2 linked regions of the Rudanella lutea DSM 19387 genome follow. The main gene of each other region encodes a partner of the protein of the gene in region 2 in a complex. Links are inferred from orthologs where the notes say so. Each region holds a gene or a part of one and is shown on either strand. Other genes may lie near its edges.

Region 1 (5,884 bases), 2.0 Mb from region 2 along the record:
TCCAAAAACCTGACGCGAGAGTACAGGTACAAATATAATTTTCCCGGGAACAGCCCCTTTTTGATCTTAGCTATGTAGGCCACTCGCTCAAAAATGGGAAGTAACAACGGGGGCTTATCCTCTTATGTCAGCCCTCTATTTTATTAAAAATATACCAGAATAAGATACAAAATTAAATACCTCAATATCAATATTTTACATATCACAAATAAACTAAAATCCACATAAAATACCCATCAACAAAAAACCCTACTAATGTAATACACCCGCCATAAGGTTACTAAAACAATACAACAATCTATTTTTCTGGAGCGTTGGAGCATTAACAGTCCGCCCGGCAACATCGGGCGTATTGGAGTAAACTATATAACAAAACCTCTCAACGTATGAATGTTAAACTTTCTGGTCGCCTGGTTCGCCAAGCCTTAGCGGCCGCTTTACTCAGCACAGCTCCATTCTTGTACAGCTGTAGCAATCAGGTTGTAGACCCCGCCCCAACAACGGGCACCACGGGTCCGGGTTCCGGTACCGTAACAACCCCTGGAACAGGTACAACTACTACCCCGGGCACAGGTACAACCACTACGCCGGGGACGGGCACAAGCACCACGCCAGGTACGGGTACAAGCACTACACCAGGTACCGTGTTCCCAACAGCTACGTATGTAAGTCAACAGGCTAATCTGAACTTCCTGGAAGCTGCTATTGCCCGCGCTGGCTTGACTGATGAGGTCAACAAAGGTGGTATTACGTTGTTCGCGCCGTCCGACGAAGCGTTCCGGGCCGCAGGGTATGCCAGTGAGGCCGCTGTAAGCGCAGCCCCCGTAGCCGATCTGCAACGGATTCTCCGGTACCACATTGTCGGCTCTGTTATTGACCTCCCCGCTTTTCCGACGGCCGTTAACACATCGTACCAGACGGCATTGGCCAACGCCCGACTCACGGTTTATAAGGCGAGTGCTTCGGACATTAGTGTCAACTCTGCCAAGATTACACAGGGTAACAACCCAACGGTAAGCAGCGTGGTGCACATTATCAATCGTGTATTGATGCCACCTACGGCTAACGCTACCGATGTAGCCAAAGCAAACGCTAACCTGTCGTTCCTGGCTGTAGCCGCTGAGCGCGCAGGAACTTCGATCCAGACGATCCTGTCGGGTGATTCGCAAAACGGTGTGACCATCTTCGCACCAACCAACGATGCGTTTAAGGCCGCTGGTTTTGCCGATGAGGCCGCTATCCGGGCTGCAGATCCAAAACGTCTGGCCGACATTCTGTCGTACCACGTTCTGAACTATCGCGCTTTCTCGCAGACGTTCCAGAACGGTGCTGATGTAGCTACCGCCAACGGAGCTACGGTCCGTTTCAATGTTAACAATGGTAAGGTGACCATCCTGGGTAAAGGTAATGGCAACAATGCCGCCAATATCGTAACGCCCGATCAGGTAGCCTCAAACGGGGTTATCCATGTGATCGACCGGTTGCTGTTGCCTACTAACCCGTAAGCAAGTTCTCAATTAGGTAGGTAGTAAAAAAAGGCCCTGTTCGCTTGAACAGGGCCTTTTTTTAGTGCGTTTCGGCCATCAGTTCTTCCAGAATTTTCTGGGCTGCCACGGATATAATCGTACCCGGCCCAAACACGCCCTTCACACCGGCATCGTACAGGTATTGGTAATCGGCCGGTGGAATAACCCCTCCGGCAATCACCAGAATATCCGAACGGCCAATGGTCCGCAGTTCATCGATAAGCTGAGGAACCAGCGTTTTGTGTCCGGCTGCCAGGCTCGACACGCCCACAATATGAACATCATTTTCGGCGGCTTGCCGGGCTACTTCCGCTGGCGTCTGGAACAAGGGTCCCATGTCGACATCGAACCCTAAATCAGCAAAGCTCGTGGCAATCACTTTGGCCCCCCGGTCGTGCCCATCCTGCCCCATTTTGGCAATCAGGATGCGGGGCCGTCGACCATCGAGTTCGGCGAACTGGTTGGCCATTTGGCGGGCAGCCGCAAAGTTTTCGTCATCCGACACCTCGGCAGAGTACACCCCCGACACCGCCCGGATCGTGGCTTTGTGCCGACCAAATGCTTTCTCCATTGCATCTGAAATTTCGCCCAGCGTAGCCCGATACCGGGCAGCCTCAACCGCTAATGCCAGTAGATTAGACGTCATTGAGCCCCCCTGGGTGGGGTTCTTCGCGCCTTCATACAACCGGTCCAACGCTTCGTTTACCATCTGCTCATTCCGCGTGGCTTTGACCTGTTTGAGTCGGGCAATCTGACTCTCCCGAACTGCCTGATTATCCACTTCGAGCAGTTCAATCTCCGTCTCCGATTTAGTTTGGTACCGGTTTACACCCACAATCACATCTTTGCCGCCGTCGATGCGGGCCTGCTTCCGAGCCGCAGCCTCTTCGATTCGTAACTTGGGCAGACCGGTTTCAATGGCTTTGGTCATCCCCCCCAGCTGTTCAACTTCCTCAATAAGAGCCCAGGCTTTTTGCACAAGCTCATGCGTGAGCGTTTCCACATAATACGAACCGCCCCAGGGGTCAACGGCGCGGGTTATGTCGGTTTCGTGCTGTAGGTAAAGTTGCGTGTTGCGGGCAATCCGGGCCGAAAAATCGGTGGGAAGGGCAATGGCCTCATCGAGCGAGTTGGTATGCAGACTCTGGGTTCCACCGAAGGCTGCGGCCAACGCTTCGATAGTTGTCCGGGCCACGTTGTTGAACGGGTCTTGCTCGGTCAGGCTGTAGCCCGACGTTTGGCAGTGAGTCCGCAATGCCAGCGACTTTTTATTCTTCGGATCAAATGATTGCACAATCCGGGCCCACAGCAACCGGGCCGCCCGCATCTTGGCAATTTCCATGAAATGATTCATGCCAATACCCCAGAAAAACGACAGCCGGGGCGCAAAATCGTCGATACCCATGCCCGCAGCCAAGCCCGTTCGGATATACTCCAGACCATCGGCAAGCGTGTACGCCAGTTCGATATGGGCAGGAGCACCAGCCTCGTGCATGTGGTATCCGCTGATGCTGATCGAGTTGAACCGGGGCATGAACCGGCTCGTAAAGGCGAAAATATCACCCACAATCCGCATCGATGGCTCGGGCGGGTAGATGTAGGTGTTACGCACCATGAACTCTTTCAGAATGTCGTTCTGAATGGTACCCGACAGCTTATCGGGCGACACGCCCTGTTCCTCGGCAGCCACGATGTAAAACGCCATCACCGGAATTACGGCCCCGTTCATTGTCATCGACACCGACATCTGATCGAGCGGAATCTGATCGAACAGAATCTTCATATCCTCGACCGTATCGATGGCTACGCCCGCTTTACCAACGTCGCCCACCACGCGTGGGTGATCAGAGTCATACCCTCGGTGTGTAGCCAGGTCAAATGCTACCGACAATCCTTTCTGCCCAGCTGCGAGGTTTCGCCGGTAGAATGCATTGGAAGCCTCTGCCGTTGAAAAACCCGCATATTGCCGCACAGTCCAGGGTTGTCTCACATACATGCTACTGTATGGTCCACGCAGAAAAGGTGGAATGCCAGCTACGTACTCCAGGTGATCGGCCGGGGCGAGGTCAGCCACCGTGAACCGGGGTTTGAGCTTGATTCCTTCAGCTGTGGTTACCGGTACGGTTCGCGAAACGGCCGATTGAGTCGTTTCGGACATTGAAACCGGTGATTGTATAGATGTAAAATCGGGACGCATGGTACAAAAAATACGTTTCGTACGTTGAAAACTACTTCTCCTTTACGGCCGCCAGCACCCGCTTGATCAGCTCATTAGGCGACCCATTGTGCCAACGCCACACAACCACTAAATCATGCTCCGGATCGACCCAGATGGTATTCTGCCCGGCTCCCAGTGCCGCGTAGCTCGTAGCGGGAGCGTCGGGCCACGCTTTTTGTTCGGTATTGAGCCACCACAGATACCCGTAATCGGGTCCGACGGGGCCGCGCGTCGTGGCCTGTTTCACCCAATCGGCAGACACAATCTGTCGGTCGTTCCAGCGCCCCTGCCGAAGCATCAGATAACCAAAACGAGCCTCGTCGCGGGTATTGATCCAAAGACCGCCCCCCCACCGGGTGCCGCCACTTACCGACGGCATTGCCCGCCCCTCGACGGTAGCCACGGCATTCGGGTACGGAATATACTGCCAGGTATCCGATGCTCCAATCGGGTTCATGATTTCGTCGCGGAAAACTTCGGGGATCGGTTTCTTCCAGATCCGTAGCAATGAAAGCGCAAATCGATTGATCCGCACATCGTTGTACTCATAAAATGTACCGGGCTTTTGCAGGGTACGGGGCTTTCGCTCGCCTTTTCCAAATGCCTCTTTACCAACAAAATCGGAATTTTTGCCCCACAGCTCTCCTTCCCACTCACTTGTCTGCCGAACATGGTGCTCCCACGTAACCTGACTATTCTGAGCGGACTCGTAGCCGCCATCCCCAATCCGTTGGCGCACGGGTTCGTCGATACGCCCAATTAACTTCCGGTCGAGTGTGATGCCCAATATCGTAGAGAGCACACTTTTGGCCACGCTATACGTAGGGTCAGCCCGGCGGGTATCGCCCCATTCGGCCACAATGTAGCCGTGCCGGAGCACAATACCATTCGTGGCTGCACGGCTTGTGGGCATGGGGCCAAGCAGCTTTCCGAAAATTTCTTCCTGCGTTGAGAAGTCGGGTGCCATCTGTGTGGTTTCCTGTGTCTTGGCCCAGGAAACAGCCTCGGCTAACCTGGCCGCATCCATGCCAACCTGTTCGGGCTTGCGGGTTGCCCAGGCATTATCCTTTTCCGGAAAATAGGCCGATGAGGAAGCGGATGGCCGCTGACAAGCCACCCCAAAGGCAAGAAGGACAAAAAGATAGGGCCGATAAAGAAATCGCATAGATGAGTTGATGAATTACGGTTGCGGCACGAATATCGGGAATCGGCCCGAAGCTCCTCTTTCCCCACCCGTATTTTTGCGTTCTACCGACTGTAACCAATCAACGGCCCACCTATCCTTATTCAGATTATTTCTAAACAACTGTTGTGGGAAAGCGTTTGACCTTATACTTTTGCATTGTTTAAAATGAGTCTAAAGAAATGCAACTCCGTCAGACAGCACTCCTATATAGTTTTCTTTTACCGTTCATCTCATACACAGCGCCAACGGCACTGGCTAAGTCCTCGGGCACCCCGACCGTTTTTGCCGACGACAACGAAGGCCCTGTAACAACCGGAGGGCTTCAGGGCCAGATTCGTGACCAAAACGGCGAACCAGCCGCCGGTCTGACCATCCAACTGAAAGGTACCGTCCGGGCACTCAGCACCGACGCCAATGGCAATTTCGATTTTCGTAGCCTGCCAACCGGCACATACACGTTAGTTGCTTCGGGCGTGGGTATTCAGCCGCTGGAGCAGAAAGTGGAGGTTCGCCGGTCTGAAACAACGACCCTGACCCTGACCGTTCAGGAAAGCATTCTGCAATTAGCCGAGGTTCGGATTCGGGCAGCAAAGGGACTGCGTGAGCGCGAAACCCTCCCCGAAATAAGCACAACGGCGATTTATGCCGGTAAAAAATCAGAAGTGATTAACCTGGCCGCCCTGGATGCCAACCTCGTGACCAACAACAGTCGGCAGGTATTCAGCAAAACACCGGGCGTGATGGTCTGGGAAAGCGACGGATCAGGTATGCAGGTGGGCGTATCGGTGCGTGGACTCAGCCCGAACCGCTCATGGGAATTCAACGTGCGTCAGAACGGGGTCGACATTAGCTCCGATCCGTTTGGCTACCCCGAAGCGTATTACAACCCACCGATGGAAGCCGTGGAGCGTATCGAACTGGTGCGGGGTGGAGCATCGTTGCAGTATGGGCCGC
Region 2 (5,772 bases):
CTCTTTACAAACCGCTGTTCCTTTCGGTTGATTTTTATAACCGACAAAAAGCGGGCGGCTACTAATTTTTCTACATCATTTCGAGCCGTTTGGTTAGACGTGCCAAAACGATTTTGAATTTCTTTGACTGTCAGCGCAAGAGTTGGCTCATCGCGAATAATCTGTAAAATTTCAACTTGTCGCTCTGAGAGTCCACCCAGGCGTAATAATGAAGCCCGTTGGGTTCGTTCAGCCGTTTTACGCTCTATATAGTGTTTTAAGTCCTTGTACGCTTTTTTTAAGGCGTTGGTCTGATAATGAACAAAATACGTAACATCGTTGCTGTCATTCTCTACATACTGGAACGCCCGGTAATATTGGTTTCTGGATTGCATAATGACCCGTGAAATAGACAGGTATTCGGTAAGCCAGTAGCCTTTCCGAAGCAGGTACCAATAAAATAAGGCACGGGCTGTACGACCGTTTCCGTCGATGAATGGATGGAAGTAACCAATCAGAAAATGGATAATGCTGGCTTTGACCACCGGATGTAGAAAAAATGGTGGGTTTTCATCGTTAAACAGTTCGCAGAGGGCCTGGACAAAATCGGGTAAAACAGGGTGTGAAGGGGGCGTATGGATGATTTCGCCATTGAGAGCATCTACAACGTGAATATCGTTGTGGGTACGAAGCCGACCCGAATCGGCTTCGTGTTCCAGCGTATCAGCTGTTATCAACCGATGAATCGTCATCAGCGACTCAGCCGTGAGAAATTTATCTTTTTGGGTAACGATGTAGTTAATGGTCTCGTAATTATTCAAAATCATTCGCTCTGATAGGTTACGTGGTGAGCGACCTTTGCGCAGCATGTCTTTGGCTACCACGCGTGACGTAACAGCCCCTTCAATTTGACTGGATGCGATAGATTCTTCCATCAGAGACCCAATCAAAAATTTATGTTGTTCGGTTTTGTCTAATGTCGTCTGACCACCTAAAGTGCCTCCGAGATTAAGGTCAAACTCATGAAGCAGGCTGTATAAGCCATCGGTTTGTGTAAAATGAAAAACATGACCCGCGACGCTGAGTGTTTTCTGATTCAGGATACGGCTGTATTTCACAATTTGCCAAAACTCGGCTGGCTGCAATACTCCTTTGAGTGAAGCCGGTACTTTGTATTTTACTTTATCCCAGTAATAGTATTCATTGTTAATCTCTTGAATAGTTGGGCTTTCTAGCGCGGATGCGAATACGGATTGGCCTTGTTCACTCAAGCGAACAAGCAGGTCGCGTATGCCCTTGTAAGTAGGTGCGGGTTCAACTGGTTTCACAAGATTTCCTAATTTTTTCAAAATTAGGAAATAATTACATACCGTACTGGCGGATCAGCCCTATCCCCAACTGCCGTACCGCGTCGAGTAGCTGCTTAAGGTGGTCGAGCGTGGTCAGTGGGTTCATGATTGAGACCCGCAGCCAGGTATGCCCGCGTAAGCTGGTTTGTACGATGTAAAATTGCCCATCGGTAAGCATGGCCTGCCGAATAGCGCTATTGAGCTCGTTGATGCGGTCGGGAGAGACGGTTGCCCCAATGTACCGAAAACAGACAATGTTACTCTCGGGCTGCACGGCTATTTCAAAATCCGTTTGCCCGGCAATATGCTCTGCAAACTGACGCGCCAGGCCGTACTGAGCCTCTACGTACTCGGTGAAAAGGGCCTCACCATAGGTTTTCAAGGCCGTGTAAACTTTAGCACTCATCATGAGTTTGGTGCATTCAAAGGCTCGCTTGCCCGAATTGAACCAGTCGGGGCTACTGGCGTCGGCCCAGAGGTACTGGGCTTTCTGCTGAAACGTTCGGAACGCATCGGCATCGCGCCGGTAAAGCACCGCCGTCACTAAAGCGGGCATCATCATCATCTTGTGAAAATCGACCACCACCGAGTCGGCTCGGTCGATACCCCGCACCAGCGGTCGGTAGGTATCGGAGAGAGCCGCCACAGCGCCATGAGCACCGTCGGCATGGAACCAGAGGTTGTGTTGCTCGCAAAAATCGGCAATGGCTGTCAGGGCATCGTATGAGCCCGTCGAGGTGGAGCAGGCCGAACCAATCACGGCAAATACGGTCAGACCATCTGCCTGTGCCTGCTTCAGATACGGCCCCAGCAGGGCGGTTTGCATCTGGAATCGGTCATTAGTCGGGATTTTGATAATGCCCGCCGAACCGAGGCCCATAATTCGGGCCGCCCGGTCGACGTAGTAGTGGGCTTCTTCTGACACCATGATGGCGAGCCGGTCGGTACTGCCGTCGGCCCAAACGTCGGTGGGTGCCTTCAGGGCGCGGGCCGTCAGCAAGGCAGTCAGGTTGGCTAAGGTGCCGCCTGAGGTCATGAGGCCGCCTGCTTCGGGGCCGAGGCCAAGCCGCCCGGCGAGCCACCGGGTTAGCAGGCGTTCGAGCGCATTGCCAGCCATACCCATTTCGTACACAGCCTGTCCGTTGTTGAGCAGGCTGGTAAGGGCACTCGTTAGCGCTGACAGTGGCAGCGGAGCCGACACCTGATGGCCCATGAATCGGGGATTATGCAACTGAATGGAGTGGGTGAGCAAGTTTTTCCAGACAGCCGCCGGGTCGGGGTTGGTAGGTTGCTCAAAATCGCGTTGCCAGAACGCCAGTTCGTCGTCGGGCTCACGGTAGTGCAGGGGTGGTTGGTTGCCTGCCTGGGCATCGGCCAAAAAATCGGCCAATAAATCAATCAGGGCGTGGCCTTGCTGGCGAAACGTGTCGGGCGAATAAGCAGAAGTCAGTAACGGGCTCATGTTTCGGGATAACCACAAAGAGGCAAAATTCGTGGCATAAGCCGTAACGCTTACTTTTGCCGAAAGTTCGTCTGAAACCATGCGCCCACGTTTTTCATCCCAACAGTACATCGACGGCGTTTTGTCGGGAGACCGCTTGCTGCTGAGCCGGGCCATCACCCTCATCGAGAGCCGGTTAGATACGGATCAGGTGCTGGCGCAGGAGGTACTGGCTGCGGTAGCCCCGCATACGGGGCGCTCGGTGCGCGTGGGCATTACGGGCGTGCCGGGCGTGGGCAAGAGCACATTTATTGAGTCGTTTGGGCTGTATCTGATCGAAAAAGGGCACCGCCTGGCGGTATTGGCCGTTGACCCCACGAGCCAACGGTCGGGGGGGAGCTTGCTGGGCGATAAAACCCGGATGGAGCAACTTTCTATGAACCCGCAGGCGTACATCCGGCCCACCCCCGCCGGTGACTCGCTTGGTGGAGTGGCACACCGCACTCGCGAAACCATGCTCCTGTGCGAAGCGGCTGGGTTCGATGTCATTCTGATCGAGACCGTTGGGGTGGGGCAGTCCGAAACGCTTGTTCACGGCATGGTCGATTTCTTTTTGTTGCTTATGCTTGCCGGTGCGGGCGATGAGCTTCAGGGCATGAAACGGGGCATTATGGAACTGGCCGATGCGCTGGCCATCACCAAAGCCGACAGCGACAATCAGCAGGCCGCCAACCGCGCTCGGGCTGAGTACCAAAACGCCCTGCACTTGTTCCCGCCCACGGGCACGGGCTGGTTTCCGCCGGTACTGACATGCTCGGCCCTGACGGGCGAAGGCATTGGCGAAGTGTGGGCCACGATTCAGGCGCATCAGCAGAAAGGCGAGCAGCAGGGGTTTCGGGCACAACGGCGGCAGGAACAGCAGATTACCTGGTTTCGTACGTACCTGCGTCAGCGATTGGAGCACCACTTCTTCGTACAGCCCGGTATGTCCGAACGGCTGCAACAAGCCGAGCAAGCCGTAAAAACGGGCGATTTGTTGCCCGTACAGGCTGTTGAAAGGTTGCTTGGGTAAAAAAATAGCTCCGGTATCAAAATACCGGAGCCATGCATAGACGAAATGCCAACATCCTAACTGTTTCCGTACGCCCGGTCGGGTTCATCGGTACGGGTTGGAGCCATACCGTCGTCTTCGGTTGTGGTATTCCAGTCAGCATCTTCCACGTGCGTACCGGCCGGTTGAGTTTGGTTGTATCCATCACCCCCCATTGAGGCTGCTCCCGTCTGGTAGCCCGTCACTGAGTTATCGGTTTGTGTCCGAACGCTACTTTCGTCGTCGGTCACTGAGTCGTCGATTTCGGCGAAGTCATCCGAGAAATCGGTGTCATCACTCTGAATACGCTCCGTCGTCACCTGCCGGTTGTCGGGCTGGTTGAAGCGGTGGAGCTGATCCGTGCCGGGCAAATCGCCCCCGTTCTGCATCTGTTGCGACGCATACGAGTCGGTACTTTCTTTCCGTGAATTGCTTGAAACGCTCATAATCGTTGAGTTTTACAGTTTATAATCAACAGTTTGCATTTTAGAGTCTTCTGTTTGCCGAGATTGACCACCGCGGCTATGGTTTGTCGCTGGAGCAAACGCGCCAGCCAACTAAAAACCGTAAACAGAAAACTCTAAACGGAGAATCAATACGCTGGCTGATGGTCAGTTGACGTGCCCGTCCGGGCAATATCATCGTTTTCTTTTTCCTGTGAAGTGGCCGCGTTGGTGTCGCTGTCGTTAGCATCAGTCGACTCACCGGCCTTGCGAGCTTCTTCCTGCGCGTTGGGTACGCCCACGGTATCGGCCGACGCGTAATCGTCGGGACCGGCCGAGGTCACATCAACGGTCGATGTGTTGGTTTGGGCTACACTGGCCGCTGCGTTTTTGGCGCCTTCTTCGGTTACCTCCATGGTGCTATTGTCGGTGTCGCCCTTGCGGATAACCCCGTTTTTACCGTCCATGTCGATGCCACCAAAACCCCGGATGTTTCGGCCGTCCTGACCGCCCCGGACCTGCACGCTATCGAGACCGTTGGCCGAATCGTCGACCAAATCGGTTCGTTTGTTGTCCTGCACCGCCTGATCCGCATCCATACCGTCGGTGCCTTGCGGCCCTTGGGTACGCCCGTTGATCTGGGTGTCTTCCACTTTAACGGTTTTCTCCTCTTCCTTTTTCATAACGTTAATAGCCTAATTGTACTATTTTCAACGATTGAAAAATGGAAAGGTTTGTTAAAATGAGCAACTCACCCAACCCGTATGGAACGCTATTACCAGACGCTCTACAACTATGTCGGTCAAATAATTGAATTGCCTGAGGCCGACAAAACCAGCATTCGGCAGTTATTTAAACCGTTTTTTGTACCCAAAGACACGATCATCGAGTCGGCTGGTCAGGTCCCTCAGTATCATAACTTCATTGTGTCGGGGTATATGCGGAACTTCCATCTTGACACTGACAACAACGAGATCACGACAGACCTGAATGATGGCCCCCGATTTTTTACCTCGTACTTTCATTTTATGAATCGGACGGTGTCGCCAGAAAGCCTACATTGTATTACTGACTGCGAACTGCTTCGTATTAGTCGGGACGATGTGGAAGCGGGAGCTAAAGACAGCCTGACGCAGAAAGATTACACGATTCAGATTTTGCAGAAACACCTCTACGAAGATAAAATGCGGATGACCGATATGGCCACTTTATCGGCCGACGAACGATACCGTAAGTTTATTCGAGACAAACCCGGTATTCTGCAACATGTGCCCTTGGGCTATGTGGCTTCATACCTGGGTATTACCCAACGGCACCTGAGCCGGTTGCGCAAGGTGATAGTTTCTTAACTGTTTGTCCCCGTTTTTAAGCCGCTCATCCGTATTGGACAAATGTCCAAAAAGCTGTCAACAAGAGGGTTGTAGGTTTGAAGAAACATAATAACCCTGTTACTATGACAACTGATACACC

What was found. Proteins that work in one complex are often made in the same cells at the same time.
Region 1: the proteins of meaB (region 2) and scpA are in contact, whole or in part, in a crystal structure (PDB 8DPB), measured with the Methylorubrum extorquens proteins. The link is inferred for Rudanella lutea DSM 19387 from one-to-one orthologs. Residues at the interface, in SOR26638.1 of Methylorubrum extorquens: Arg20, Ala21, Ala24, Arg25, Thr28, Ser32, Arg33, Arg34, His37, Thr98, Gly99, Gly100, Ser101, Ile102, Leu103, Lys106, Thr107, Ala110, Ala113, Ile114, Asp115, Arg116, Ala118, Phe119, Ile120, Arg121, Pro122, Pro124; in SOR27001.1 of Methylorubrum extorquens: Glu577, Glu578, Asn579, Asp580, Gly581, Arg582, Arg583, Arg585, His596, Ala604, Ser605, Ala608, Asp609, Gly611, Phe612, Asp613, Val614, Asp615, Ile616, Gly617, Pro618, Leu619, Glu625, Arg628, Gln629, Val631, Glu632, Asn633, Asp634, Glu661.

The regions. Positions count from the first base shown.
Region 1 is NZ_KB913013.1:5,589,995-5,595,878, reverse strand. Bases 1,146-4,062 are described here. They hold scpA (methylmalonyl-CoA mutase), read right to left. Parts: upstream 3,724-4,062; coding sequence 1,567-3,723; downstream 1,146-1,566. Other genes in these bases: RUDLU_RS0122955 (serine hydrolase domain-containing protein), read right to left, coding at 3,755-4,062; RUDLU_RS0122965 (fasciclin domain-containing protein), read left to right, coding at 1,146-1,505. Also shown: more of RUDLU_RS0122965, read left to right, coding at 387-1,145; more of RUDLU_RS0122955, read right to left, coding at 4,063-4,909; RUDLU_RS0122950 (TonB-dependent receptor), read left to right, coding at 5,110-5,884. UniProt on the Escherichia coli protein: Catalyzes the interconversion of succinyl-CoA and methylmalonyl-CoA. Could be part of a pathway that converts succinate to propionate.
Region 2 is NZ_KB913013.1:3,596,691-3,602,462, forward strand. What follows is about bases 2,051-4,855. They hold meaB (methylmalonyl Co-A mutase-associated GTPase MeaB), read left to right. Parts: upstream 2,051-2,869; coding sequence 2,870-3,841; downstream 3,842-4,855. Other genes in these bases: RUDLU_RS0114825 (pyridoxal phosphate-dependent decarboxylase family protein), read right to left, coding at 2,051-2,790; RUDLU_RS0114835 (hypothetical protein), read right to left, coding at 3,898-4,305; RUDLU_RS0114840 (hypothetical protein), read right to left, coding at 4,452-4,855. In the rest of the region: RUDLU_RS0114820 (Fic family protein), read right to left, coding at 1-1,328; more of RUDLU_RS0114825, read right to left, coding at 1,342-2,050; more of RUDLU_RS0114840, read right to left, coding at 4,856-4,985; RUDLU_RS0114845 (Crp/Fnr family transcriptional regulator), read left to right, coding at 5,067-5,651; RUDLU_RS0114850 (DUF2306 domain-containing protein), read left to right, coding at 5,756-5,772. UniProt on the Escherichia coli protein: Binds and hydrolyzes GTP. Likely functions as a G-protein chaperone that assists AdoCbl cofactor delivery to the methylmalonyl-CoA mutase (MCM) ScpA and reactivation of the enzyme during catalysis.